DNA from 4 places in the Cellvibrio sp. BR genome. Region 1 is predicted to be linked to each of the others. Evidence: predicted binding sites of a transcription regulator. Region 1 holds the regulator's gene; each other region holds the start of a gene.
What was found. Region 1 encodes FNR, which switches genes on or off when oxygen is low (the NO sensors DNR and NnrR bind a similar motif). Its sites were predicted from a motif close to TTGATNNNNATCAA; they were not measured.
Positions count from the first base shown of each region.

Region 2: the regulator FNR is predicted to act here: its motif matches at 4,931-4,944, upstream of O59_RS04945 (GbsR/MarR family transcriptional regulator).
Region 3: the regulator FNR is predicted to act here: its motif matches at 4,354-4,367, upstream of O59_RS15470 (periplasmic nitrate reductase, NapE protein).
Region 4: the regulator FNR is predicted to act here: its motif matches at 2,948-2,961, upstream of O59_RS19140 (hemerythrin domain-containing protein).

Region 1 covers NZ_JH668201.1:978,740-986,168, forward strand. The annotation lists gene O59_RS09425 (sulfatase-like hydrolase/transferase) at 1-376, opposite strand, end outside; gene O59_RS09430 (hypothetical protein) at 658-1,098, opposite strand; gene O59_RS09435 (hypothetical protein) at 1,445-1,747, shown strand; gene O59_RS09440 (DUF2934 domain-containing protein) at 1,854-2,057, shown strand; gene O59_RS09445 (DUF3592 domain-containing protein) at 2,101-2,541, opposite strand; gene O59_RS09450 (GGDEF domain-containing protein) at 2,778-4,235, shown strand; gene O59_RS09455 (cold-shock protein) at 4,356-4,562, opposite strand; gene fnr (fumarate/nitrate reduction transcriptional regulator Fnr) at 4,955-5,713, shown strand; gene O59_RS09465 (DUF4202 domain-containing protein) at 5,752-6,348, shown strand; gene O59_RS09470 (SirB2 family protein) at 6,402-6,779, shown strand; gene O59_RS09475 (hypothetical protein) at 7,083-7,429, shown strand, end outside.
Region 2 covers NZ_JH668200.1:1,178,546-1,185,974, reverse strand. The annotation lists gene O59_RS04970 (SDR family oxidoreductase) at 1-657, opposite strand, end outside; gene O59_RS21320 (helix-turn-helix domain-containing protein) at 747-1,145, shown strand; gene O59_RS04965 (GlxA family transcriptional regulator) at 1,108-2,181, opposite strand; gene O59_RS04960 (cysteine hydrolase family protein) at 2,221-2,856, shown strand; gene O59_RS04955 (LysR family transcriptional regulator) at 2,915-3,832, opposite strand; gene O59_RS04950 (MBL fold metallo-hydrolase) at 3,950-4,834, shown strand; gene O59_RS04945 (GbsR/MarR family transcriptional regulator) at 4,998-5,558, shown strand; gene O59_RS04940 (cytochrome ubiquinol oxidase subunit I) at 5,577-6,932, shown strand; gene O59_RS04935 (cytochrome d ubiquinol oxidase subunit II) at 6,943-7,429, shown strand, end outside.
Region 3 covers NZ_JH668203.1:532,734-540,162, forward strand. The annotation lists gene O59_RS15450 (protein-glutamate O-methyltransferase CheR) at 1-638, opposite strand, end outside; gene O59_RS15455 (hypothetical protein) at 1,076-2,611, shown strand; gene O59_RS15460 (response regulator transcription factor) at 2,671-3,291, opposite strand; gene O59_RS15465 (ThiF family adenylyltransferase) at 3,476-4,273, shown strand; gene O59_RS15470 (periplasmic nitrate reductase, NapE protein) at 4,451-4,663, shown strand; gene O59_RS15475 (chaperone NapD) at 4,691-5,002, shown strand; gene napA (nitrate reductase catalytic subunit NapA) at 5,002-7,429, shown strand, end outside.
Region 4 covers NZ_JH668207.1:10,299-17,727, reverse strand. The annotation lists RNA gene rnpB (RNase P RNA component class A) at 1-234, opposite strand, end outside; gene O59_RS19145 (TonB-dependent receptor) at 495-2,873, shown strand; gene O59_RS19140 (hemerythrin domain-containing protein) at 3,086-3,745, shown strand; gene O59_RS19135 (NnrS family protein) at 3,765-4,934, shown strand; gene O59_RS19130 (DMT family transporter) at 5,029-6,015, shown strand; gene O59_RS19125 (LTA synthase family protein) at 6,093-7,429, opposite strand, start outside.

The DNA of each region.
Region 1 (7,429 bases):
TTAACAACACCACAAACAACAGCAATACCGCTATCACCAAGGCACCCGCCCGACCAATGGTTCCATCGAGCAAATTCATGCCGTTAACCAACAAATAACCATCAAACAACGGATTAAACGGCCGCGCGAACACCTTAAAAGTCGCCATATCCGCACAGGTAAAAATCACACCCACCGCCAATAACACCGCCGCGACCCATCGCACCGCCATACCAACGCGCCCCGGCAGCAGGAACAACAACCCAATCACCAACAATTCCAGAGGGATCACTAAAAATGACGATGCGTTAATAGCACTAATACGATTCGGGATAACCAACGCAATAAAAATCAAAACAAGCGCAGCAATATTCAAACTGGATTGAAAACGAAACAAAAGCGCCTCCCGTTAGTAACGATGCGAACAAAAAACCATCCCCCAAGCATAATGGATACGCAGTCACGGGAGCAAAGGTTGTATCAGTAGCTTTCAGTGCAGACAATTCCGACTCCGCAAACAAAACACCCGAGCGTGGCTCGGGTGTTTGTAGGCGTGTCTCATTAGAGAAGTAGCTGGAGATCGTAAACGGCCAAAAAGTGGAAGTTAGCGGCTGCCAAGATAATTAGCAGGCTCGGTAGTCGGGTCGATTTTTTACCACAATCACTTGTTATGAACTTTTAGTCTTTAAGTTTTGGAATACTAGTGCAGTGCTCATTACCAAAGTCTTCCACCTTCAGATGCTCAACAAGCTCTACGGCAGCATTTTTTTCGCACTGATATACCAACAACGCCTGCCCAGCTCCGCATGCAGAAAGGTTTATACCTTCCGCTTGACAAAATGTTTTTACTTTGCACCTCTTCAATTGGGTCTCAATAAATGACTCCTGATACGCTTTCATTTCAGCCATATATTTATCCGCATTACAGGTTTCGCTGTCACGATTCTTGATGTTTTCGAAAATAGCCTTGTTATAGTTTTCTATTTTTTTTGTGGCTTCTAGCTCTATGCAGTCAGCGAAGGATATTTCGTTGAAATCATCATCAGTTGAACAATCTGAGCCTGCAACACAAAAATAAGGAAAGGCTGATATAAAAATTAACATTATTTTCTTTAGCATAATCTACCTTTTTCATAACAGTTTATTAAACGGCCATAGCTGTATATCTTCCCACCACATATCATTTCTTATGCGAGTTTGCAGCCACCTATAATTACATAAATATCAAATAGTTAAAATTGATTTGGTGTTTTAAAAAACTAGTATTCCTGCTCGCGCTTCATATCACTAGTCGAATATCACTTTTACCCGGTTTTACTGAGTTAAGTTAATCAATAGTGTCTTGCAGAGATATCGTCACCCCACCGCTTTTGCATCCTGTTGACCCATATCAAAACAACACTGACTGCAGCTGTTTTAATAGCGCTACTGTTAAGAGCAAACATCCACTTAAACGGAATGGACAATGAGACAACGTGTTTACAAAAAAATGGCGGGGACTTCTGCCGTGTTTATCCCCGCCGAGTTCAACCATGCATCGCCCGTTGAACGCGATGGTTTAGTCTGGACGGATAGTGAATTGAGCATGCCGGAAAGCCCGCAAACTATGCAGTGGAAACCACCGCTGGACAGCTCGCTGGCATTGGAAGGATTGGAAGAGTACGACCCACCTGCAGCGGGTGATGCGCGCTATGTAACTAAATTGGGGCTCGCGTTTGTGTATATCGGGAAAATTCGTGGCTGGGTCGCGCTGACAGATTTTGTATAAGCATTCCTCACGCGTCAGGATATAAAACCCTATATGGGGCGTAACACACCGAAAAGGAATTTGATGACTGTTATAAAAAGAACTCATTCATTGTGAGGAGTTCATCATGCCTAACGAACACGAGATCCGCGAACTGGCTTATTACCTTTGGGTATCTGAAGGTAAACCCAGCGGGCAAACCGATCGACATTGGCAAATCGCCACCAAGATGGCCGCCGAACAAAAACATGGATCGCCGTCGCCCAAAATATCCACTGATCCTTCAGAAGCAAAAGGCACAACAGAACCCGAACAGCCTGATCAAACCTAGTGTTTTAATAGCAGCGAAACCCTGTTGGCAAATCGTGCGAGCCTTATTGAGTCCGTCGCCAAATCACAAAACCCAACCACACAAAACCGACTGAAAAAAGCAGCCCGATAAAATGACTGCGGGAAATACCGACAGCAATGACGGCGATGTTTTTATCGTCGGGGTCTACATAAACCTGAATCAGCTCGCCATTTTTTAGCGCTGTTTGCGGGCGACTAATGCCAAACCCGATACGAGTGCCGCGATATTCTTTACCATCCACCTCGTAGCTATATTCCAACCAACGCCCACCGTAATAACCTCCTGCCAAGGCACCGCGCAATTCGTTGGTGACGGTACCTTTGTGCACTGGCCAATGCGCGGCAGCAGTACTTTTATAAATATTGCTCGCGCTGGATAAAAACAACATACCAGCCGCAACTATGCACAATCCAAAAAAAAGTGAGCGCAGACGTTGATATTTTTTCTCGTTGTCGGGATTCATTTACACTCTCGCAAAAAATTTAATTACCAATCACCCGCAGCCTTATCAAATACTGATAAACACAACCATTACAGGGCATTACACCAAGAACACCCTCACTTTACCTGCAATCACTTCCTCGTCAACCAATAGAAAACAAAAATTATCGCGCCACAAAAAAGAAACCCTATACTTCACAGCAGGTTAGATAGCAATTGGACAGTTGCTACTGGAGAATTAAAAGCTGGAGACTTTTTTTGGACAGTTTGAATCATTACCGGGCACTTTCCCCGACCAAACTCTGGCGGGTTGGCAGCCGTCGGGATAAGACCATTATTTTTGGTGGCTGGTTTGCGCTGGTGCTGGCAAGTATCGCGCTCGGGTTGCTATCGGTAATAAAAAGTTGGTCGGGTATACCGCTGGATTTTGGCGGTGTCACAGTTTATATCACCGTTTACCCTACCCTGATTATTTGTTTATTCCTCACCCTCACCTGCGGTTGGCGCTGGGGGGCAATTCCTGCTTATTTATCCACGCTTTCACTGGCGCTTTACTCGGGCATGCCATGGCATTGGGCGATCATTTTTGCCTGCGCGAACCCATTGGGTTTTGCGATTCTGGCGGTTGGCTATCAAGCGATTCCAGCGAATAAAAACTTACGCGACTCCAATTCATTATTGTTTTATATCCAGCTGAGTTTTGTGGCGAGCATTTTTAGCTCCAGCGGCGCACTCATTTGGTGTTATACCAACCACATTGATCGCACTGCCCTGCTGGCAATTTGGCAGGGTTGGTGGCTGGGCGCATTTTTGCAAAGTGTATTTATTGTGGGCCCATTGCTCGCGCTCTTGTGGCCCAAAATTGCGCGCTGGCAACAACATCACCCTGCCTATTTACGCCTTGCCAGCGGCAATGTACGGCGCTCGGTATTGCGCCTGCTGGGGGCAATTACCATCGGTGTACTGGTGTACGGTGCGGCTACGATTCAGTTAGCGAGCAATCAGTTGGATCGCGCGCTTATCACTAGCAGCAGCTCCATGAGTGCTGAAGTGAGTAATGCCATCATGATTCTGCAGCAGACCACTTGGGTATTTTTTTGGGTATTCGCGATGATTATTTTATTTATCGCATTTTTTGGTTACCAACTGTTTACCCGCTGGCAACGCTCAACCAATGAATTATTAAGTGATCTGCACAGTGCCAACGAAAGCCTGGAGTGCCTTGCCCAAACTGATGGTCTTACCGGTCTGCTCAATCGTCGCACTATGGATGAACGCTTGAGCAGTGAATGGCTCCGCGCCAGCCGTATGGGCAGCGGTGGCGCGCTGGTGATATTAGATATCGACCATTTTAAGAATATTAATGATCATTATGGTCACGCCGCGGGTGATGCGGTGATCCGTAATATTGCGCAGGCGATACAAGCGGAAGCGCGCGGGATGGATATCGCCAGCCGTTATGGTGGCGAAGAATTTGTGATTGTACTGCCGCAAACCGACGCAGAAGGTGCACTGCAATTTGCCGAGCGGATGCGCAATCGCATTGCGACAACTGCGGCTTATCACGAGACCAAAGAACTCCGCGCAACGATTAGCTTGGGTGTAGCTATTTTTTCTGCGCAGGATACCTCTTTTAACGCATGGCTCGCGCGGGCGGATCAGGCGCTGTACCGCGCGAAAGAAGCAGGACGCAACCGCGTTGTGGTGGCGAATTAACTCGCATTCACCACATTGCTATTCCCATCACAAACAAAAATCCCATCAAAAAAAAAGCCGCCCGGGATTAAACCGGGCAGCTTCCTATTACTGCTTGCTCAAATGCGCAAGCGCGGCGAATTACAAACCAATTACGTTCTCGGCTTGTGGGCCTTTTTGACCTGGTTTTACGTCGAACTCTACACGCTGGCCTTCAGCCAGGGTTTTGAAACCTGAACCGCTGATTGCGCTGTAGTGAACAAATACGTCCTGGCCGGCCTCGCTAGCGATAAAACCAAAACCTTTAGACTCGTTGAACCATTTAACGGTACCAGTGCTTCTAGCCATAATAAACCTCGATGTTTCTTTAAATAAAAATGAATACCCCAAGTGGGATTGCGCTGGCGGATTCAGATCTTACTTATGAAAAACAAAACGAGGTGCTAAGAGATTCACTGCTAGTACAACGATGTGACTTACCATAAATAATGCTGCTAACTGGCCAGCTGGGCCAATATATTATTCGGCCCGCTGCAAGTAAAGAGGGTGATTTGACAAAGATTATGGCTTTTTAGTTATAAGGTAGCACTACTCCACGACATCTCCCGCCGTATTAAATTTATCCAGACATTTGAGCTAAATCAACTATTTACCGCCCCCGTTAAAGCTGCAACAATCACTCATCATACTGTTGGCGCGGAGTTTTCCTGCCATAGTCTTATATTCGAGGTGGTGGACCCATGACAGCTAATCAGAACATTGTAAAAACCCAGGATTCAAGCTGCCCTCACGATAAGCGCGTCAGCTGCGGCAATTGCCGTTTAAATACTATTTGCCTGCCTATCAGCCTGCACATTGAAGATATCGACCGCCTGAACGGCATTATCCAACGCGGTAAACCGCTACAAAAAGGCGATTATCTCTATCGCGCTAATGACCACTTTCACTCGGTGTATGCCATTCGTTCGGGTGCAGTAAAAGCACTGACCCTGAGTGATAACGGTGAAGAACAAGTCACCGGGTTTTATTTGCCCGGCGAGGTAGTCGGCATGGATGGTATTGCCGACAATCGCTACACCAATTCAGTAATCGCATTAGAAACCGCATCGGTGTGCGAAATTCCGTTTAATCGCATGGAAGAATTGAGCTTGCAAATCCCTAATCTGCAACGTCACTTTTTTCAATTGATGAGCCGCGAAATTACCCAGGATCAGCAAATTATTACCCTGCTGAGCAAAAGCAGCGCCGAAGAGCGCATTGCCGCCCTACTGCTAAGTATTTCCAGCCGCAATAGCCGCCGCCAGCTATCGGCCAATGCCTTCCGCTTACCTATGTCGCGCACCGATATTGGCAATTATTTGGGCCTGACCATTGAAACAGTCAGCCGTATTTTTACTCGCTTGCAAAAACAGGAGGTGATTTCTGTGGATAAAAAAGAAGTCCTCATCACTAACATGGAGTTGCTGCGCAATATCGCCAATGGCGATGGCCACTGCTAACCACTGCAAGCACCTGCAATAAACCACGAGCACCTACAATGATCAGCAACCAGCGTTTGCAAGACACCCTCGCCGCATTTGATGCCGCCAACCTGCAAGACCCGAATAGCGAAATAGTAGAAGGCAAAACCGTTGCCAAAGAATGGATTTATGCCCAACGTATGAGTGCACAGCTGTCACGTTTTTGCCCCGATGCATCCGAAGCGTTACAGCTCGCGACACGCAGCCAGCATATTTGTCGCTGGAAGATTCCGCGCTCTGACTACCCAATGGATCGTAGCGGCTATAAAAAGTGGCGTCTGGATTTAGCGCAAATGCACGGCGATATCGCCGGTGAAATTATGGCCGCACAGGGTTACGACGAAACAATCATCTCTCGCGTAAAAGACTTGCTGCTTAAACGCAGTTTAAAGCGCGATGAAGAAGTACAAACACTGGAAGATGTGATTTGCCTGGTGTTTATTGAATTTTATTTAGAAGACTTTGCTAGCAAACACGATGAAGTAAAACTGATTGATATTATCCGCAAGACCTGGAACAAAATGTCACCCACGGGCCATGACGCCGCACTGAAATTACCACTGAGTGACAGCATGCTCGCACTGGTAGGTAAAGCGCTCAGCCCGGACACCTGAGTTTATTACCAACAATTTCAATAATTTTCACATAAACAAAAAAGGAACCCCCCGTGTACTTAGCCCTTAAACATTTGCATTTAACTTTTGTTGTACTTTCGCTGCTCATTTTTTTAGTGCGTGGTGTTTTGTTATTTATGAATTCATCCATGTTGCATAAAAAACTGCTGAAAATTGCCCCCCACATTATCAACACCATTATGTTGGTCTCGGGTATTGTGCTCGCGGTACATTTGGGCATGAAACCAGGTGAACAACCATGGTTGATGGCAAAAATTATTGGTTTGGTTGTTTTTATTATTCTGGGTGTAGGTGCCTTTAAAGTTAGCAAACCCCTGGTGCAAAAAATACTATGGATTGACGCACTCGTAGTATTCGCTTACATCATCAGTGTCGCCATCACCAAAAGCCCGATGGGTTTCTTCGGTTAATGTTTCAATCGCACCAGTGGTTTATCACTACTGGTGCGATCTTGCATGCCCATCATCTGATTTTCCCCACGCCTATTATGTTTCTCCCGTGCCAACCATCTCTTGACCTTCTGAATTAAGTATCACCCCTGATAGTGAGGCTAAGGGGTAATTATTTGTATTTTTTGCGGGTTGGCCTAGGCTTAGATCTATAAGTAATTAGTAAGGGCTATTTTATTTACAATACTTGACGTTTCTTAAAAAGTGATTTATATCACGTATCTGCTGTTTAGCTTTCCAATAACTTTAATAATGGCGAACCCTATGAAGAAGATATTTTTGATCATCACCCTTATTTGTTTTTCACCATTCAGCCTCGCTTGCGACGAAACCTGTAAGCGCGCCAAGGCCGAAGCGGCAAATAATATTAAGTTTGCCAGCTACCTCAACCAGAAATATTGCAAAACTACCGGGATGGATTTTTTACTGCATGGGCGCAAGAGCTTGCAAACCTATCGCGAAAAACAATTGCCAACGGCACATCGCGGCGGAGCAAAGAATATCCGCAACTTTATTTTGCAACGCAAAGACTGGCTACAAGAGTGCGATAACTATCTGCAATTGACTGAGCAAGGCCGTATTTTCCGCGATAAAGAAAGCACGGAAAAAAT
Region 2 (7,429 bases), on a different contig from region 1:
GGTCAAACTCACGTAGCTGACGTCTCGCCCAAAATGATTGGCGAATGCTTTCGCAAGTTCATCACCGGTGACCGCCGGTAACTGACCAATCTCAACGACTCCAGTGATCGCATGGTTCGTCAAAAGGGCGGCTGCGATATCAGCAACATCCAGATGCGAACACCAGGAAACCGGGTAATCTGCCTGAAGTGGATAAGGGAGTATCCCCTCGGTTTTCACTGCCTCAATCACTATCGGTAACAGCAGGTTTTCGAGATATAAGCGTGGCGCAATTATCGCGGTAGAGACGCCTGTTGCTTCAACTCTACGAATCAACTCGGCTAGCGCGCTCTTATCCTCTGAATCACCCAATGCCCACCCGCTAGTAGAAATTACCACCCGCTTAGGGCGCGCGAGCCCAACTGCCTCTGCGATATTGTGTGCGTATTGCAGGCGCAGGCTTTCAGGCCCTAATGGCAGATGGATAAAAACACCTTCTGCACCTAAATAAGCTGCAACCAAGGATTGAACCGACATGAGATCAACCGCTACAGCTGAACCCGTACCGAGATTTTGTGGATTTCTAATGGCAGCCGCTACCGGTTTACCTTCAGCCGCTAATTTTCTAAACAAGGGTGATCCTTGTGCGCCGGTTGCGCCGTGAACTACATATGTCATAAATACTCCTCAATAGTTAATTAAACAGAGTATTAATGGTGCTATGCTAAGATTGGTTACGTCAAATGCACTATTAGAGAATTTTTGCCATGAATGAAAATAAAGTTCCCTGCTGTGGAGTTGCCAGGTTTTTAGTCCTTCTTGATGGGCCATGGGCGACCTTAATCGTGCGGCAATTGCTCCTTGGCCCCCAGCGCTTCACGCAATTACGGGATGCACTACCGGGTATAAGCGCGCACACCCTGACTCACCGGCTGAAACGATTTGAGGCACACGGATTGGTCACTCGCACAGCCTATGCAGAAACACCGCCGCGAGTTGTTTACGAACTAACCCCGTTAGGAGAAGGCTTACGCGATGTGCTGGAGTCAATGAAAACCTGGGGCGACGCAGTGCCGAATGAAACAATTATGGGGAATGTAAAATACAACGAGGCGAGCTTGGCCGATCTTAGCGTTCCGCTGCCGGTGTTGAAGTCTCCTGCTTGAACAATCGCCTATAAACCGACGGCGAGGTACGAAAAGCGCTTTTAAAATGCTTGCGGAGCGACAGAGCCGTGCCGAAACCGGTTGTCTGCGCAATGGACTCAATTGATAGGTCACCACTTTCAAGTATTCGCTGTGCATAGGACAAGCGCTGGTTTAACAGCCATTGTTTGAACGAGGTGCCGGTAAGCTGGCGAAAATGCCGCGTAAAATTGCGGCGGCTCATGGCCGCTCGCTCCGCTAACGAATCGACGCTATGCGGTTCATCCAGATGATGCCCCACCCACTCCAGAATCTGTGACAAGCGATTGTCACTGCCGGAGATGGGCAATGGCCGCTCGATAAATTGTGCTTGTCCACCATCCCTATGAGGTGCAATCAGCAGCCTTCTGGCAACTTTGTTGGCGGCCTCAGCACCCACAATGTGGCGCAAAATATGAAGGCAGCAATCAAGCCCTGCCGCCACACCACCCGAGGTAATGATATTGCCTTCATCCACATACAAGACTTCCGGATTGACATGAATATCGGGATAGCGGCTGGCCAGTTCGCCAGTCGCCAGCCAATGTGTTGTCGCCCCTTTCCCATTCAGCAGCCCCGCCTCAGCAAGCGGAAATGCACCCAAGCATAAGCCCACTATTTGCGCGCCGCGTGCATGTGCTGAACACAAAGCATCAAGCAACGCAGTAGGCGCACTGCGATAGTCGTCATACCAGCTGGGCATGATGACTATGTCCGCGTGAGCCACTGTCGATAAATTATGTTCTGTGGAAATCGTAAACCCACTGGAGGTACTCAAAAGGCCTTCATTCTCCGCACAAACTGTGACCTTGAACTTAACCTCGGCAGTGCTGCCAAGATCCGCCTCAAACACAATGCTCGGTACCGATAAATGGAATGGCGTTATATCGTCAAAGGCGATGACCGCCACATTGATGAGTCGTAAATGGGGAGATTCTTTTTTCATGGCCTGATTGTATCGAATAATGTCTTTCAGGCCACTATTTTCTACTCCACAAGCTGGCGACAATGAACACATCAAAACAGCCTTACGATCAAACAATCCCAGGAGAATACAATGTCTGTAAGCCCTCGCCGCGCCTTAATTGTTATTGATGTGCAAAACGAATACTTCACCGGCAATATGCCGATTGAATACCCGCCCGTCGAAATATCACTGCCCAATATCTTGTTAGCAATTGAAACGGCTCGTGCAAACAAAACGCCCGTTATCCTTGTGCAACATGACGCTCCAGAAGAATCCCCCATATTCGCTAAAGGGTCTCATGGCTGGCAATTGCATTCCGCGATTAAAGAAATTGCGGCAGACCATCACATCAACAAAGTCATGGCCGATGTTTTTGCGGGCACGGATCTCAAACAATGGTTGTCGGCCAACAACATAGATACCTTGGCGATCACCGGTTATATGACGCACAACTGCAATGCATCGACTATTTATCACGCGGCCCATGAAGGCTACAAAGTGGAGTATTTATCAGATGCCACCGGCGCCTTGCCCTATGAAAATGCCGGCGGAAAAGCGAGTGCAGAAGAAATACATCGGGTTTTTAGCACCGTGTTCCACTCCAATTTTGCCGCTGTCGCAACGACACAGGAGTGGATAGGTGCGGTGAACAATAATGCTGCGCTGGAGCCAGACAACGTCTATGTTTCGAACCTAAGAGCCAGATCAGTTAAAGAAAATTTATAGCTGAATAAACTTGGCACATGAAGCACATGCACGGCTGATTTCAAGGATGAACGCAGCATCAACCATACTTACGCGGGACGTGTAACGAAGCAAGATAATTTCCAATAGCCTCAATCGCCGCACTCACCTTGGGTGGCTGAAGTGTACGCTTCAAAGTTACAGCGTAAATGCCCGCGCCGGGCAGCGCCCAATCGGGCAACAGCAAAACCAGCTCGCCGCTGGCTAGCTCGCGCTGCACCATATAGCTCGGCAAGCGGGCGAGGCCAAAACCCTGCACGGCAAAATCGCGCAGCATCGCCACATTGTCGGTCATGGCGCCGGGAGTGAGCACAATACGCGCGCTTTCACCTGTGGCACTTTTGAAGGTGAGCGTGGTCGGTTCCGCAAAGCGATTAAAGCCAATAATGCGATGTTCGCGCAGACTTTCGGGCGAATCAGGCACACCAAAACGACGCAAATAATCCGGCGATGCCACCAACATTTCGTGCAAGTCAGCCAGCTTGCGCGCCACTAACGATGAATCGCGCAGCCAGCCGGAGCGGATGGACAGGTCGATGGCTTGCGTCGTCATATCCACGATGCGGTCATCCACCACAATATCCAGCAGCAATTTAGGGTGCTGGCGGGCGAGTGGCGCCAGCGCTGGTAATAGAATTTTTTGTGCCGTATCGGAAGCCGCAGAAATACGCAACCGCCCGGCAATTTCGCCCACACCACCGGCCACCATTTCCTCGGCAGTCTCCGCCGCTGCAAGCATCTCCACGCATTTCTCATGGTACAGCTGTCCCGCCTCGGTGAGCGACAGGCTGCGCGTGGTGCGGTTTAGCAGGCGCACACCCAGCTCTTCTTCAAGCTGGCTGACGGCGGAACTCAGCACTGAGGTTGCCAAATCCAACGCGCGCGATGCGGAGGAAAAGGAACCGTGGCGCACCACCATCGCAAATAGCGCCATCCGCCTTAATCGATCAAGTTGCATAGTATTGTTCTGTTTAAGCGAAAGATGATTTAGATCATAGCCTATTTTTCACGCGACCTGATCAGCCTAAAGTCCACCTCCAGGACAAACCTACCAACCCAATTTTTAGAGGCTACTATGAAAATTTCATCAACATTAATTAAGGCAGGTGCATTCTTTGCCATGGTGACTGGCGCCGCACAGGCACTCAGTGCAACATTGGAAACCACCCTCTTTAATCCTCAGGAAAAAAGCATGTTCCCGGTGAGTTCGGTATTAATTACCGGCCCCAAGGAAGCCATTTTGGTTGACGCCCAGTTCCAGCGGAATGATGCGCAGTCGGTTGTTGAGCTGATCAAAAAATCCGGTAAAACATTAACGACTATTTATATCAGCCATGGTGACCCTGATTATTATTTTGGCCTGGATGTCATCACCGCCGCCTACCCCAATGCCAAGGTAGTTTCCACGGCAAATACCCAAGCCTATATCAAAGCATCCATGGAGCCGAAAAAGGCTTATTGGGGGCCGATCCTCAAAGAAAATGCACCGCAAACACTGGTTGTACCGGAGGTGCTGCAAGGCGACACATTGATGATTGATGGTGAAAAAGTACAAATAGTCGGTATTGATGGCCACGATCCCAAACATACTTTTGTGTGGATTCCCTCCAGCAAAACCATGTTGGGTGGTGTAGTGGTATTTAACAACATGCATGTTTTTTTAGCGGATACCCAAACGCCCGAGTCGCGTCAGAAGTGGTACAAAACGCTCGATACAATTGAAAAATTACAACCGGAAACCGTCATTGCAGGCCACATGCTGGGCGACAAACCAATGACTCTTGATGCCGTTAACTTTACCCGCAACTACATTAAGGACTTTGAGGCCGCCGCCAAATCCTCAATCAATTCCGCTGAATTGATTGCCAAGATGAAAACCAGCTACCCCACTATTGGTGGCGACAGCATTTTGGGTTTAAGTGCAAAAGTCATCATGGGCGAAATGAAGTGGGGGCAATAGCCGCCGCCTAAAGAATCCACATTGCCCTAGCTCCTCGATTACACAAGCTTCGCAATTACACCAGTTCCGCAAACGCACAATGAAGTGCTTTTCATCTTGACCCAAATCAATGATTCCTGTAATTTCAGTAATTACTGAAATTACAGGAATCTCGCAAATGTCTATTACCCTCACCCCGATGATCCAATCCTGCATCCTCCATTTTGGTGAAATGGGGAGCCGCTGGGGGATCAACCGCACAGTCGGGCAGATGTATGCCCTGTTAGTCTTGAGCAAAGAACCCCTATGCGCCGACGATATGACCGAGGCACTGGGTATTTCCCGCTCCAATGTCAGCATGGGTTTAAAAGAATTAATGTCGTGGGAGCTGGTGAAACTGCAGCATCGCCCCGGTGAGCGCAAAGAATTTTATTCCGCGCCGGGCGATGTCTGGGACATCGCCAAGACCTTGATCGAACAGCGTCGCAAGCGTGAGATTGATCCGACACTCTCAACCCTGCGCAATTTGCTGATCGAAAAACCCGCCAATGCCGACGAAGAATACGCACAACAGCGTATGCGTGAAATGCACGAGTTGATCGAAATGATCACGCTCTGGACGCAGGAAATTCAACGGCTCGATTCCGCCAACCTCGGCAAGCTGCTCAAGCTTGGTAGCAGTATTGGCAAAGTGCTCGATATGAAAGACCGTTTATTGGGTGGCAAAAAAGAATCCACGAAATAATTGACCGAGGTACCCGTCATGCTCGAAACGCTTATGCTCTCCCGCATTCAATTCGCGGCAAATATTTCCTTTCACATCTTATTTCCCACCATCACCATCGCGCTGTGTTGGTTTTTGTTTTATTTCAAAGTGCGCTACAACTTCAGTGGCGACGAAGTATGGATGCGCGCCTATCGCTTTTGGGTAAAAGTATTTGCCCTGAGTTTTGCACTGGGTGTAGTGAGCGGCATTACCATGAGTTTTCAATTCGGCACTAATTGGCCGGGTTATATGGAAACCGTGGGCAATATTGCAGGCCCGCTGCTCGGCTACGAAGTACTGACCGCATTTTTTCTGGAGGCCACTTTCCTCGGCATTATGTTGTTTGGTATTGATCGCGTCTCCAACCGCATTCATACCCTTGCCACATTTTTAGTCGCCTTTGGCACCAGCATGTCAGCGTTTTGGATTATCGCCCTGAACTCCTGGATGCAAACGCCGGTCGGTTTTGAAATGCGTGATGGCAAAGCCTTTCCACTGGATTGGTGGGAAATTATTTTTAATCCATCCATGCCCTACCGTTTATCGCACATGCTGATCGCATCAGGTTTAACCGCTGCATTTTTAATTGCGGGTATTTCTGCTTATCGCATTTTAAAAGGCGATCACAAACCCGCACCGCGCCTTGCCTTAAAAACGGCCACTATTGCGGCAGCGCTATTAATTCCTATGCAAATTTTTCTGGGTGATTTACACGGACTAAATACACTGGAACATCAACCGGCAAAAATTGCGGCGATGGAAGCAGTATGGCATACCGAAAAGGGCGCGCCTTTGGTGCTATTTGCGATTCCCGATAAGGAAACCCAATCCAACAAATACGCGCTTGAAATTCCCAACATGGCGAGCTTGATTCTCACCCACAAAATGGACGGCGAATTAAAAGGTTTAAATGAATTTCCTGATGCACACCCACCGGTTGCACCGCTGTTTTATGGCTTTCGCATGATGGTGGGCATAGGTGTACTCATGCTGCTCGTTTCCTGGTGGGGCTGTTATTGTTATTGGCGCAAGCAGGAAATTCCGCCGCTCTTACTGAAAGTATTTGTCGGCATGACTTTCTCCGGTTGGTTGGCCACGCTGGCAGGCTGGTACGTCACAGAAATTGGTCGCCAACCCTGGTTAGTGACCGGTGTATTAAAAACAGCCGACGCGGTCACCAGCACACCCGCCACGAATGTCGGCACCTCGCTGGCCATTTATTTAACGCTTTACGTAGTACTGCTGTTTGCTTATATCCGCACATTATTTGTGATGGCGAGAAAATCGGTGTTGGTGGATCGTCCGCAAGAAATTGAAACGCTGCAAGAAAAACTCGTCGAAGAAAATCTGTGAGGAAAATAGTATGACCGATATCAGCACCTTGTCCGGCGAAGCATTTTGGTTGCCCGTTATTTTTATTGGCTTGATGGGGCTCGCATTATTTATTTATGCGATTCTTGATGGCTACGATTTAGGCGTCGGGATTTTATTGCCAAACGATTCCGAAGAACAGCGCGATACCATGATCGCAAGTATCGGCCCGTTTTGGGACGCCAACGAAACCTGGCTGGTATTAGGTATAGGTCTTTTATTAATTGCCTTCCCCAGCGCGCACAGCACGATTTTGTTGAATTTATATTTGCCCGTCACCGTAATGCTTGCCGGGTTGATATTGCGCGGAGTGGCATTCGACTTTCGCGCCAAAGCGCCGGAAGACCATAAACGTTTGTGGGATCGGGTTTTTCAAGCAGGCTCATTACTCGCCACTCTGGCGCAGGGTTATATGCTCGGCCTTTTTGTCATGGGTTTTGAAGACACCATCGCCGCGCATTTATTTGCCGCACTCAGTG
Region 3 (7,429 bases), on a different contig from region 1:
AAAAAAATCACATCGAACTTTTCCTGCTCGGAACGCGGGTGCAGCAAATTGTGCAATTCAAAATTCAGCGGCGCGCGCAGCGAGGGAACAACAGCCAACATACCGTCATATTCGCCAATGCCACGGCGACAAAAACGCTTTAAATAATCTGCCGGCATATGGTTGATGCGCTCGGCACGATACACACCCTGACGCGCGTGTTCCAGCACCTTGCGCGAAATATCGGTAGCCAAAATAGTCCAGTTGCTGGTGCCCAAACAATCCGCCAGCACCATCGCAATACTGTATGGCTCTTCGCCGGTGGAGGCAGCGGCGCACCAAACACGCATGGTGCCGCTACCTTGGCGGGGAATTATCTCGTTGCGCAAAAAATCAAAATGCGCAGGTTCGCGGAAGAAATAGGTTTCATTGGTGGTGAGCAAATCGAGCATGATGTCGCGCTCATCCGCACCTTCGGGGCGAGCAATAAAATTGACGTAGGCGTCGTAGTTGGTGAACCCATAAATCGCCAAACGACGCCACAAACGACCTGTCACCAACGCGGTTTTATCCGGGCCAATCACAATGCCTGCCGTGCGATAGACAAACTCGCGGATCTTACCCAAGGCAGAGGCGCTGATGTCGTTGTGGAAATTCATCTATTCAAACTATCCAAAGTAAAAGGGTGAGCCAATTGTTATGACTAGCAGTGGTTCACAGTGTGATGGTTAGGCAAAAAAGACGTGAGAGTAAAAATACTCAGGTGCTGTGAGGGGAAACCCCTAGAAACCACCAAACAACCCGTATTGCCACTTCCCTTTTTCTGGCTTTGGCACCAACCTCGTTACTTATTGATAAGTGACAAAGTTGGTATCAGAGCATAATTTGCTTTTTAATAACATGGACGAAGTCCGCAAGTGCACGGGAGACCAGAGGAATACCGGAGGGTATATAGTGCACACTGTCTACACTTGCATGGCACCCGGAAAAACTACGGCAGGTATTGGGAATACCATTGACTAAGTTAAATAGTTACTATAGATATAATTTCTTAAAAAAACTAAGAACGAAAAACCAAAAAAACAGGATTTTTAAAATGGAGAATTACAAAAAAATGCTAATAACTATTATTGGTATCGGAGTATTTTTGTTGATAACTGCTTGCTCATTTCCTGGAAACAAATCCAAAATAAAACAACTGCCAGAGCTGGCAAACATTAACACAAAACAACACCATGAAATTCAATCCATCAGCGGCTATCCTGAATCAACACTTTTTCATGTTAAAACTAACAATACCTATATAATAAGCACCCGGCTACGCACTTATGGGTCATTTAATTGGCGACATTATTGGCGAATTTCAGCCAAGGGAGAGCTACTTGAATCGTTTGCCATTGAAGGGCTACATGATTTCACACTCGCTGGAGTTTTATTTAATAAAACTAGCTATATAGACTGGCCTCTAACTGGCGACACACATGAAAAAAAATACCATCAGATAATCAATGGCAACAATATTGACGAAAACACACTGAAAAACTATTTTTCAGAAAGCGAGGACATACTGTGGAATAAAGTATATACAAATAATGACGCCAGAGAGGAATACCATTTATACCTAAAAAAACAAAACCAATGGACTCTAATAATTTCTGATAAAGCTTTATTCGATAAACTGCAGTCGAATTGGCCGTCGATACGCCAACTATCTGCAAAAAACTCCAATCAAGACGAGTCTGTTAGTAACGCTAATCACAAATTACCTGCAACAAAAAAAACCTATTCACAGCAACCCTTAACCACCTTGGATTGGACAGAGGTAGAATTCACTCTCGCCCAACCTACCTTTGGGCCAGTTAATTACAAAGGTTTTAAAAGTGAATACAGTGTAAAACCATCGTTTATGTCACAAAGCGGCTGGACTGGCAGAATCGGAAAGGGTGCTCTTCAGGTTTTATTTGATAATCAGGTTTACGACTTTAAAACGTATATGCGTGAAACGACTCCTGTACACAGTGAATACTCACCAAAAATGCACATATATCACTCTCCTCCAAGTGAAGCACTGACTCCTTTTTTACTTTTGCAACTTAACGCAGCGGGATCAGGAATCGACCGTGACGATAGTGAAGCTGGAATCTATATTCTTCGCAAAGTAAATTCATTCAATTCAAACGACCAATCACCCATCAGCCAGATACAATTTAAAGATTTCCAGATAGCACCTGTAATACGCTGGGTAACTGACACAAATGGATACAGGGAAGATTGGCCTAATAAATTTTCAGCAAAAGATGTGAAATTACCCAAGTCACTAAAAAAATTACCAGCCTATATAGATTTCTATTTTTCACCACCACAATCAATCATAAAAAATTCAACAATCAATTTGATTATTAACGATAAAACCTGGAAATGGGAAAATTCAGCTTCTATTTATGCGACCCTCTACTTTGATCAAAGAGAAATGACAGATGCCATTAGAGAATTGGGGAGCAATAATCTAACGCTTAGCATCAAATCAGAGTTGCAAGAACAATCCATAAAATTAATTATGGCAATTGAGTCCACTGAACGATCCATTCACTTGAAAAAAGCTACGCTGGTTTCAAAATCAAGTGAAAGTTAAAATTTAAAAAAAATAATAAAATTGAGCTGTCATATTGCCGAATAAAAAATATTTACCGCTCACCGCCCAAAAATCACAATAAAATCCCGCATCAATTCCATCGCGGAATTCACGCGCAATTTTTCCATAATGCGCGCGCGGTGATTTTCTACCGTGCGCACACTCAAATTGAGTTTTGCGGCTATGTCTTTGCTGGATAGACCGGCGAGAACTTCGTGCAGAACTTCTTGCTCTTTGGGTGTGAGAAGGGCGATGCGCGCTTCGCGGGCGGCGAGTTGTAGGCGCTGTTGGTGTAACTCGCGGCTGAGGGCGAGTGCGGCTTGTAGTTTTTCCAGAAATTGATGGCCTTGAATGGGTTTTTCGACAAAATCGAAGGCGCCTTGTTTCATCGCTTCCACTGCGGCGCTGACTTCGGCGTAGCCGGTGACGATAATCAGCGGTGGCGGTACCGGGTAGCGCGCTTGCAAGGTTTTGTGTAGCTGCAGGCCGCTCACGCCGGGCATGCGCATATCGGAAATCACACATTCGCAGGGGCGCGGGCTGTAGGCCTGCAAAAATGCCTCGGCGCTGTTAAAACACAGGGGTTGCACCCCAATCGGCTCAATAATGCCGCTCATCAGCTCCAGCGTGATGCTGTCATCGTCGATAAGGTAGGCGGTAGCAAACGCAGCGGTATTCATGTCACTCCTTAGGGATAAACGGCTGGCCGTATTATGGTGCTTCTCATGCCAGAATAGCTGTAAGTGAGTGTAGCAGAGGGCAGCGGATTTCACGGCCAGCGCTTGTATTCGCCGGTCATCTCCGTTAAAAAGCCGCCTCGCAATCTGCGCGCCGCCACTGGATACATTTGCCCCTGAGTTATTTATGAACAGACCTCTCACCCCCGAATACCTGCAGCGTTTTGGTGGCCTGGGCCGACTTTACGGCCAAGCCGCCCTGCCCGCGCTAACGAATGCACATTTTGCAGTGATTGGTTTGGGCGGTGTGGGCACCTGGGTAGCGGAAGCATTGGCGCGTTCAGGGGTGGGCGAACTGACGCTGATTGAAATGGATGAGGTTTGTATCACCAATACCAACCGCCAATCCCACGCGCTGCAATCCACCATTGGCCAATCCAAAAATCAGGTGATTAGCGAACGCCTGCGCGATATCAACCCCGAATTAATTATTCATTCGGTGGAAGATTTTATCGACGATCAAAATATGAAAGCGCTGATTGGCAAACACCACCATGTAGTGATTGATGCGATTGACGCCGCGCATTTAAAAGCGCGACTGGTGGCTTATTGTTTGGCGATAAAAGTGCGCCTTATCACCATTGGTTCCTCGGGAGGCAAACGCAGCCCGCAAGCGGTCACGGTGGATGATTTGGGCCGCAGTATTAGCGACCCGATGCTCGGCAAAGTGCGCACGCAGCTGTATCGCCACCACAATTTTGCGCGCGATAAAAATCGCAAATTTCGCGTGGATGCAGTGTATTCCACCGAACAGATGATTTACCCCAAACCCGACGGCTCGGTGTGTATGGATAAACAAGCATTGGCCGATGGTGTCAAGCTGGATTGTGCCGGCGGTTTTGGCTCCAGCATGATGGTTACCGCCAGTTTTGGACTGGCGGCGGCGAATCGCGCCATTGAGCGTTATTTAACAAAAGTGCTGTAAAAAACTAAGCGCCATTTAAAAAACAGAAACTGTTTAAAAACAACGTTTAATTTCATTTAGTTTTTAAAACCCTTCAAAACTTGATTTCCATCAAGTAGTGCGCGCCATTTTGTTGCACTCCTCACCAATTAAACTAGGCTGAAGACCGGAGTTAGTAATAACCCTTGGAGAAAGCCAATGCAGGACCTGCCCATCGCTGAAGAGTGCGCAGAAAATAGCGCCGAAGACGCCCAACGCAATCAACAACAAAAACAAAAAAAACGCGAATGGCGCTTATTCATTTTTATCATCGTTTTCCTCTTTCCTATTCTGACCGTGGCACTTGTCAGTGCGATGGGGTTTTCTATTTGGTTTTATCAACTTATCGCCGGGCCACCAGGTGCAGGCTAATGAAATAATTTGGCAGAGAGAAATGTTATGCAGAGCAAAATAATTGCTACCGAATTATTAAACGCACCGCCCACACACTTGCATATCGCCAGCTTTATTGCCCACGTGCGCCCCGAAAAAATGGCAGCACTTAAAGTCTGGTTAACCGACCTGCAACAAATGGAAATTCACGCTGAAAATGAACAGGGCAAATTAGTGCTGGTGACCGAGAGCAATAACGAGCAGCAGATTTTGCACTTACTCGATGAACTGCGCGCGCAAGCCGGTGTGCTTAATGCCGCGCTGGTGTATCACGAACAAATTGACCTGGATGAATTAGCCGCCGAGGAACAGCTTTGATGAACATCACCCGCCGCTTATTTGCTAAAGCCAACGCCGCTGCAGTTGCCGCCGCCGCGATTGGTTTACCGCTACCCGCCAGCGCGAGTAATTTAATTACCAATCGCGAACTCACCAACCTTAAATGGAACAAAGCGCCCTGCCGTTTTTGCGGCACTGGCTGCGGGGTGATGGTGGCCACCAAAGACAACCGCGTGGTTGCCACCCACGGCGATGTGAAAGCCGAAGTGAACCGCGGCTTGAATTGTGCGAAGGGTTATTTCCTTTCCAAAATCATGTACGGCAGCGACCGTTTGCAACAGCCCATGCTGCGCATGACGAACGGCGAGTACGATAAAAATGGCGAGTTCACACCCATCACCTGGGCACAAGCCTTTGCGATTATGGCGGACAAAGCCAAAACCGCCCTGCGCGATCACGGCCCCGAAAGTGTGGCCATGTTTGGCTCCGGCCAATGGACTATTTGGGAAGCCTATGCCGCGAGCAAATTGATGAAAGCTGGTTTGCGCACCAACAACCTCGACCCGAATGCACGCCACTGTATGGCGTCCGCCGTGGCCGGTTTTATGCGCACCTTTGGCATGGACGAACCCATGGGCTGCTACGACGATTTTGAAGCCGCCGACGCCTTTGTGCTATGGGGTTCCAACATGGCGGAGATGCACCCGATTTTGTGGAGCCGCATCACCGACCGGCGCATGTCCTTCCCGCATGTGCAGGTGGCGGTGTTATCGCCCTATGAAACACGCAGTTTTGAATTGGCCGATGTGCCGCTGATTTTTAAACCGCAAACCGATTTAATTATTCTGAATTACATCGCCAATCACATTATTCAAAGCGGCAAGGTGAATCAGGAATTTGTGAAAAATCACACTCGTTTTGCCAAAGGGCAAGACGATATTGGCTACGGCCTGCGCCCGGAAGACGAACGCCAAAAAAGCGCCAAAGGTGCCGACAAAGCCAATACCTGGAGCGATATTACCTTTGACGATTTTGCCGACTACGTAAAACCCTACACTCTTGAACACACCGCCAAAGAAACCGGTGTGGGCAAAGATCACTTGCTGCGTTTGGCAGAGATTTACGCTGACCCAAAAATCAAAGTCATGTCGCTGTGGACCATGGGTTTTAACCAGCATACGCGCGGTGTATGGGCCAATAACATGGTGTACAACCTGCATTTGCTCACCGGCAAAATTGCTGAACCGGGCAACAGCCCTTTCTCGCTTACCGGTCAGCCATCGGCCTGCGGCTCGGCGCGGGAAGTGGGTACTTTTTCCCATCGCTTACCCGCGGATTTATTGGTCACTGACCCCAAACATCGCGCGATTACCGAAAAAATCTGGAAGCTGCCCGAAGGCACCATCCCCGAAAAAGTAGGCTTCTCAGCGGTACATCAAAGCCGCAAATTAAAAGATGGCGTGATTCGTTTTTATTGGACCCAAGTCTCCAACAATATGCAGGCGGGGCCGAATATTGCGCAGGAAATTTTACCCGGCTGGCGCAACCCCAATGCGTTTGTGGTGGTGTCCGATGTATACCCAACAGTATCGGCCCAAGCTGCCGATTTAATTCTGCCCAGCGCCATGTGGGTAGAAAAAGAAGGCGCCTACGGCAACGCCGAGCGCCGCACACAATTCTGGCACCAGTTGGTAACGGCGCCGGGTGAAGCCAAATCCGATTTGTGGCAACTCATCGAATTTTCCAAACACATCAAAACCGACGATGCCTGGCCACAGGAGTTATTGGCAAAAGCCCCCGAGTACAAAAACAAAAGCCTGTACGAGGTGTTATTTGCCAACGGCCAGGTGGATAAATTTCCCAACAGCGAACGCGCCGCCGAGTATTTAAATACCGAAGCCGATATGCTCGGCTTTTATGTGCAAAAAGGGCTGTTTGAAGAATATGCCCGTTTTGGGCGCGGCCACGGCCACGATCTGGCCGACTTTGACAGCTACCACGAAGCGCGCGGTTTACGCTGGCCGGTGGTGGAGGGCAAAGAAACGCGCTGGCGCTATCGCGAAGGCTATGACCCCTATGTGAAAAAAGGTACCGGCGTGCAGTTTTATGGCAAGCCAGATAACCGCGCGATTATTTTCGCCCTGCCCTATGAACCGCCCGCTGAATCGCCCGATAAGGATTACCCCTTCTGGCTCAGCACCGGGCGCGTATTGGAGCACTGGCACACCGGCACCATGACCAACCGCGTAGAGGAGTTGCACGCGGCGGTGCCCGATGCATTGGTGTATATGAACCACGAAGACGCCGAAGCGATTGGTGTGCGGCAAGGCAGCGAAGTGCGGGTGATTAGTCGCCGTGGTGCGGTGCGGGTGCGCGTTGAAACACGCGGAAGGGTTAAACCACCGCGCGGGCTAATTTTTATTCCGTTTTTTGATGCAACCAAACTGGTGAATAACGTCACGCTCG
Region 4 (7,429 bases), on a different contig from region 1:
TGCCGCAGCCTGTTGCCAGTTGCGCGGTGCGCTCTTACCGCACCCTTTCACCCTTACCGTTGCTCTTGCGAGCACTTAGGCGGTCTGCTCTCTGTTGCACTTTCCGTAGGCTCACGCCTCCCAGGCGTTACCTGGCGCTCTGCTCTATGGAGCCCGGACTTTCCTCCCCGATGCACCACACAGCACTCAAGAGAGCTATGCAGTTAACACCGGAGCGACTGTCGGGCCGACTCCGAGGCGGCACATTAACTGCCCGCGGCAACAAGTGCAAGTTCGACGATTGTGCAACACCCAGTTTTTCTGTCGCCTTTTCACTCACTTTTGCCAACAAGTTCACCTATATCATCCTGCTTATGACCAAATATCGCCAAATGAGGCTTTTAACTGGTATTTTGGCCGCCTTAGGCTATTAATTAACGTAATTCAATTACCGGTTATTACGGCTTATCTCCCCCTGAATCGGATCTCACAATAAAAGCGCAGGAGAACTTCTAGTGAAAGCTTATCAATACAACCTTCTTGCCATGGCCATTGCAACCCAACTCGCATTGCCTGTCATTGCTCAAGAAAATGACCTCGCTCTGGAAGAGGTGATGGTGACCGCCCAAAAGCGTCCGCAGAGCCTGCGCGATGTGCCAATTTCGGTAAATGCACTTTCCAGCAAAAAGCTGGAAGATGCCGGGATCACCAGTATTGAACGGGTGGCCGACTACATCCCCAGCTTCAACATGACACAAACCGGTATCGGCACCAACATCGCCATCCGCGGTATTAGCTCCGGGGTTAACCCCGGTTTTGAGCAGTCCGCCGCGCAATTTGTAGACGGTATTCACTTTGGCCGCTCGCAACTGTCGCGGGCGCCATTTCTTGACCTGGAACGAGTAGAAATTCTGCGCGGCCCGCAAAGTATTCTATTTGGCAAAAACTCGACAGCGGGTGCCATCAGTATCACCACCGCCAAACCGGGCGATGTACACGAAGCCAAACTCACCGCGCTTTACGAACCAGAACATGGCGAGCAGGATATTCGCCTGGTGCTCTCCGGCCCAATTAGCGACACGGTCGGCGGCCGCTTGGCGATATTGGATAGCCGCATCGATGGCTTTATGGAAAACACCACCCTCGGGCGCGACGAATCCGGCGATGAAAACCGTGTTATTCGCGCCACACTGCAATGGCAACCCAGCGATCAGTGGGACATTGTGCTAAAGCTGGAGGACGGCTCCTTTGACAGCAATGGCCGCAATATCGAAGTAGTCAAACCGGTTGAAATTCCTTCGCCACTGACCGGGGTCGCTACGCCCTACGCCAATGCTCTGCAATTCTTTACCCAAGGCCAGTATTTGCTGGATACCACCCACGATTGGAAACGCCAATCCAACGGTGATTTCAGTTACAACGATACCGAAAACGTCACCCTTTCGATTGAACGCGAATTGGGTGAACACACCCTGACGGCGATTACTGGCTACAACGCTTACACCTACGATGAGCTCTGCGACTGCGACTTTACCGGCGCCTCGGGCTTCAATATTTTATCCAACGAGGACTACAGCCAGATCAGCCAGGAAATTCGCATCACCTCACCTGAGGATGAGACCATCAGCTACATCGGCGGCTTGTTTTTCCAAAGCAGCTCGATGGAATTTAATGACGCCGTACGGGTTCCTACCGACAGTTTTATCGCCACTGCATTTACCCCCATTTTGGGTGCAGGTGCGGCCAATTTATTGCGCGGTGCTTCATCCAACCGCTCGTTTGAACAAGACACAGATTTAGCCGCCATTTTTGCGCAAGCTACCTGGAACTTCACCGATCTGTCGCGGGTGATAGTGGGCGCGCGCTACACCGAAGAAACCAAAGAGGCGAGCCGCACCCAGTATCACGTCAGCAACAGTGGCGCCGTGTTACCCCAGGGCAGCCCGAGCGATACTTACAACATTATCTGGAGCCAGTTCAAAATCGACCCTCACTCCGTTAGTGGCGAGCGCGACGAGTCCGGTTTCACCCCGCTTATTACCTTGCAGCATGATTTTTGGGGCTCCGATATGGTGTACGCGAGCTACACCACTGGCTTTAAATCGGGTGGTTTCGATGTGCGCGCTAACGCCGCGCCTAATGAACTGGATGGCATTTATCCGGCCATTGAAGGTACTTGGGAATTTGATGAGGAAAAGGTCGAAAACTTTGAAGTTGGCGCCAAGTTTGTATTGGCTGATGGCGCAGCAGAGCTAAACCTTGCCGCGTTCCGCTCCGAATTTGAAGACATGCAAACCAGCCAGTTTGATGGCAGCCTGAGTTTCAACGTGACCAACGCCGGCCAGGCGGTGGTGCAAGGCCTTGAAGCTGACGGACGCTGGGCGATAATCGATAACCTGATGCTGCGCGGCGGTATGGCTTATATCGACTTTGAATACACTGACTTCCCCAATTCCCAGTGCTACTTTGGTCAGGCAGATAACATTGCACCAATCGGTGACGGAGCCTGTGATGCGACAGGACAGCGCCGTGAATTCACGCCAGAATACCAAGGCAATATCGGTGCGGATTACACCATCAACTTCAGCAATGGCTTGAAACTGGTCAATACGCTCGACCTGATTTACAGCGATGAATACCTGACCACACCATCACTTGACCCGCGCTTCCAGCAGGACGCCTATACCAAGATCAATGCCCGTATTGCACTCAGTGGCGACTCGGACAATTGGGAACTGGCATTGATAGGCAAGAACCTGACGGATGAGTCTATTGTGCCCTATGCCAATGGTTTGCCCGTGGCCTCCACCGTGACCCGCGGTACTGGTTCAGGTTATTACGCCTTCTATGAACGTCCGAAGAGTGTGGCCATTCAAGGCACGATTCGCTTCTAAACTTCACATCAGGATCTGCCAACAGGGGGCGCACTTGCGCCCCTTTTACTTTCTCGCGATTGCGCTGCATCAGCTTGATGCAAATCAATATCACCCCGGCGCATTTACCTAGACTGGGTATTCAACGCCTTGGTTTGCTCAGCAAACTGCTTATAAATCGATAGTCTGCAGTAGATTGCCCACCCGACCCCAACCTTGCGCAGAGGTGGCCTATGAATATGTACTCCTGGAGTTTTACCGACTGGGCCAAAAAAGTAGAGGCTACGGCGGCACTGCTGCGTCCGGCCGGCTTGCTGCAACCGGAGACGGCAGGCTTCCACTTGTGCGATCTTGCACTGCACGGCGCCGTTCACAACCCATCGCGCAGCTACCGGTTGCGCCTGCAAGATACGCTGCAGAGTTTGGCCAACCAGCGCTACCTTGACGACTGGCAACAGCGCCCCAAATCGCAGTTGATTCACTATATTTGCCGCGAGTTCCACCAGGCACATTTTGCGCAATTACCCTTGCTGCTGGCGTGCGTGCAGCAGTTGCAAGGCTCAGCCCAGTCCCGCCAACTGGAACAACTGCAATTACTCATACAACAACTACAAGAGGATTTATTCCCGCATATGCAACACGAGGAGCAGCGTATTTTCCCCGCACTGCTTAAACCGGTAGATTTCGACAGTTTTTGCTCGCTGGCAATCCTGCATCACAATCACGACAGTCAGGCATCCCTGCTGCAGGCGATGGACAACCTCTGCCAGGAGTTGCTGGAGGAAAATTCCGATCAGGCACTGACTCTCTTCATCACGGAACTGCAAAACTTCACCATGCAACTGCGCCTGCACATAGCGCTGGAAAACAACCTGCTTTTCATCATTGATTAAATAACTGCGGATAACCACTTTGACTAATAGTTCTGTTTCGGCCACATTTTCCTATCCTTTCCGGGTGTTTTTCCTCGCTACCGCGCTCTATGGCATTGCCGTTGTTATCGCCTGGATGAGCTACTTGTTTGGCGGCATTCCCCTGCCGCTGGGCTGGACATCGCTACACTGGCACAGCCACGAAATGCTCTATGGATTCACCAGCGCCGCGATTGCCGGGTTCATCCTCACCGCCGTATGCAACTGGACGGGGGCACCACCACTCAAGGGTGACAAGTTGCTGGCACTGGTCGGGCTCTGGCTCGCCGGGCGCCTTAGCCTATGGAATGCAAGCTGGTTACCGGCAGGCACCACGATGCTGATTGATGGCTTGTTCCTGCCCATTCTGGCGCTTTATTTACTGCAACTTTTGCTGCGCCACGGCAACCAACGCAACCTCGTATTGGTGGCGATATTGCTCCTGCTCGGCATGGGCAACCTGGCCATGCACTGGGGCTTTTTGACCGGCAAAACCGCATGGCTGGTGCAGGGGGAGCAACTGGCGTTTGGGCTTATCACCCTGATAATGATTGTGATTGGTGGGCGCATTATTCCCGCCTTCAGCCGCAATTGGCTGCGCCAGCGCGGCGGCAATGAGGGCGCGGTGAAATCCTCCAACCGCACCGACGCCATCACCCTGATACTCAGCGCAGCGGTTATTCCGGTTGATGTCTGGCTGGGTTCAGGGACAGTAGCCGCATTGGTGATTCTCGCGGCCGCGGCCGCCAACGCCTGGCGCCTCTGGAGTTGGTCTGGCTGGTTAACGCGCGCCGAGCCACTGCTGTGGATTCTGCACCTGGGTTACGCCTGGATTATTGCGGGCCTAATGCTCAAAGGCATGGCTGCACTCAACCTGGTAGCGCCCTCCGTCTGGCAGCACGCACTGGGAGTTGGCGCCATGGGCACCCTGATTCTCGGGGTGATGACCCGCGTCGCTCTCGGCCATACCGGCAGGGCATTAACCCTGCCCACCTTTGGGGTGATTATTTATCTCGCCATCAGTATTGCCGCCTTGAGTCGCGTTCTGGCCGCGCTGGGGTGGATCAATTACTCCTTTGGCCTGATGCTCGCCGCGAGTGGCTGGACGCTCGCATTTGCCCTGTTTCTGCTGTTGTATTGGCCTATTCTCACCCGCCCCCGCATCGGCTGAAGCGGGATTTTTACCCGGCAGCCCCTGCCGGGTCACCGCCATTGCTGCTATTATTAATCCGACTTATTTTTGTGCGGCGATTGGATAACGAGCAATGAGCGATTCCCCTAACGGACAGTCTCCGACGTCTCCGTCCACACTGGAGGCAACCCGGACGACCGCTACGCAGCCACAACATTCACACTTGCCGCACAACATCCTCAAGGGCTTCCTGCTCGCCGCCGCCGCACTCTTTCTCTTCACCTGCATGGACAGCATCACCAAATACCTGACCAGCCATTACAACGTGCCCTTTGTGGTGGCCATGCGCTACCTGGTGCATTGCTCGGTGATGCTGATTATTCTCGCACCGCGCCACTCCACCCAACTGGTTAAAACCCAGCGCACCGGGTTGGTGATTTTGCGCGGCCTGGCGCTCACACTTTCATCGCTGTGCATGGGCATGGCGCTGCAGCGTATGCCCTTGGCTGAAACCACGGCGATCAACTTCCTCGCCCCCACCTTGGTTGCGTTATTGGCAGGCTCACTGCTGAGCGAACGGATTGGCGGCTGGGGCTGGGCGGCGATAGTGACCGGGTTTGTCGGGGTATTACTGATTGCCCGCCCGGGCGGCGGATTGGATGCACTGGGGGTATTTTTTGCGCTGATGGCCGCCTGCTCCAACGCGACCTATCAGTTGCTGTCACGCCTACTCGCCAGCACCGAAAAAGCCATCGCCCTGCTGTTTTACACTGCATTGATTGGCTCCATCATTTTCGGCCTCGCCCTGCCCTGGTACTGGGAGGACAAAACGCCCAGCACTATGGAACTGGTTCTCTTGCTCAGCATGGGGCTAACCGGCGGCTTGGGCCACTATCTCTTCACCCTCGCCTATCGCCATGCACCCGCCTCGGTGCTGGCACCTATGACCTATCTGCAACTACTCTGGGCGGGGCTAATGGGTTGGCTGATTTTCGGTACCATCCCCGACGGCACCAGCCTGATTGGCATGTTCATAGTGGCGATTTCCGGTTTGATCATCGCGTTTAAATCCCACTTCACCAAGGCCGCCCCCGCCAAACCAGAATCTGATCAGCTCTAGCCCCTCTGCATAGGCGCTTCCTGACAAAGGCAGCCATTCGCAGTGGCGATGAGGTGCGCGTAGTCAATGTGAAATAATTAATCCGCCTTAGCCGCCATGGGGGCACAGCGCTGACCCTGTCCATATTTTTGTTCGCGGTATAAATAGGAAGGCAATTGCACCTGCGCCAGCGCTTTGTATTGTTCTTCCGCTTGCGCGGGGCGCAGCAGCGTCAGTGTCTCGTTTGTTTCGTTGTACTGGGCGATGACGGCACTGGAATCCGGTTTTAACAGAGTGATTTTTTCTGGCTCCATTAACGCAAAATAATCGTCAAACTGCAGGAGTGCGCGACCGGGGCTGTTGGGGTCGGCAATAAAATCCCGCCCAATCATGGTGTGACAACTGGATACGCCCATAAGCGATAACAGCGTGGGCGCCAAATCGATTTGACTCGCCAGTTCGCTAATACGTTTTGGCTTAACACTGCCCCCCAAAATTAGCCCGGGAATATGGAATTTTTCCACCGGAATTAAATTATTGCCGTACACCCGGTTATCGTGATCCGCAACAATAAGAAATACTGTGTCTTGCCAGTATTCACTTTGTTTGGCCTTGGCAAAAAATTGCCCCATGGCCCAGTCGGCATACTTCACCGCATTATTCACCACAGCCTTGGGCTCTTCGTGCAAGGCGATTCGACCGTCGGGAAATTCAAACGGTTCGTGATTGCTGGAGGTAAAAATCAGCGAGAAAAATGGTTGCCCGGTTTGATGTAACCGGGTTAATTGTTGATGGGCGGTAGTGAATAAATCTTCATCGCTGGCGCCCCAGCTACCCACAAACACCGGATCATTAATTTGGTGTAGATCCACAATCTGACTAAAACCATTGCCGGTAAAAAAGCTGCGCATATTATCGAAGTGCGCTTCACCGCCATAAATGAATTGCGTGGTATAACCGGCGGCTTTCAGCACCGAGGCAAGCGTGGTGAAATTACGCTGGCTTTTGGAAAGTTTCACCACACTCTGCGCGGGTGTGGGCGGATAACCTGCCACTACTGCTTCTATGCCGCGCACCGAACGGGTGCCGGTGGCATAAAGCCGCTCAAACCAAATACCTTCATCGGCCAATTTATCCAACTCGGGAGTCACCCCCACACCGCCGAGCGCCCCCACAAAGGTTGCGCCCATGCTCTCCTGCAACACAATGACCACATTGAGTGGTTTGGCAGGTGAATTTAACGCGCGCTGGTAATGAAAGGTCGGATATTGTTTGTCGGTAAATTCATAATTTTTTAACCAGGGCCAATCCAAACTGCGCGACAACATGTCGGCAGTTGATAACTTGCCATACATTTCACTGGAGCGCGCTTCGTGCTTCATATTGTAAATGGCATAGAGCACCGAATAGCCGGAATTAATCACCAGCGAATTCA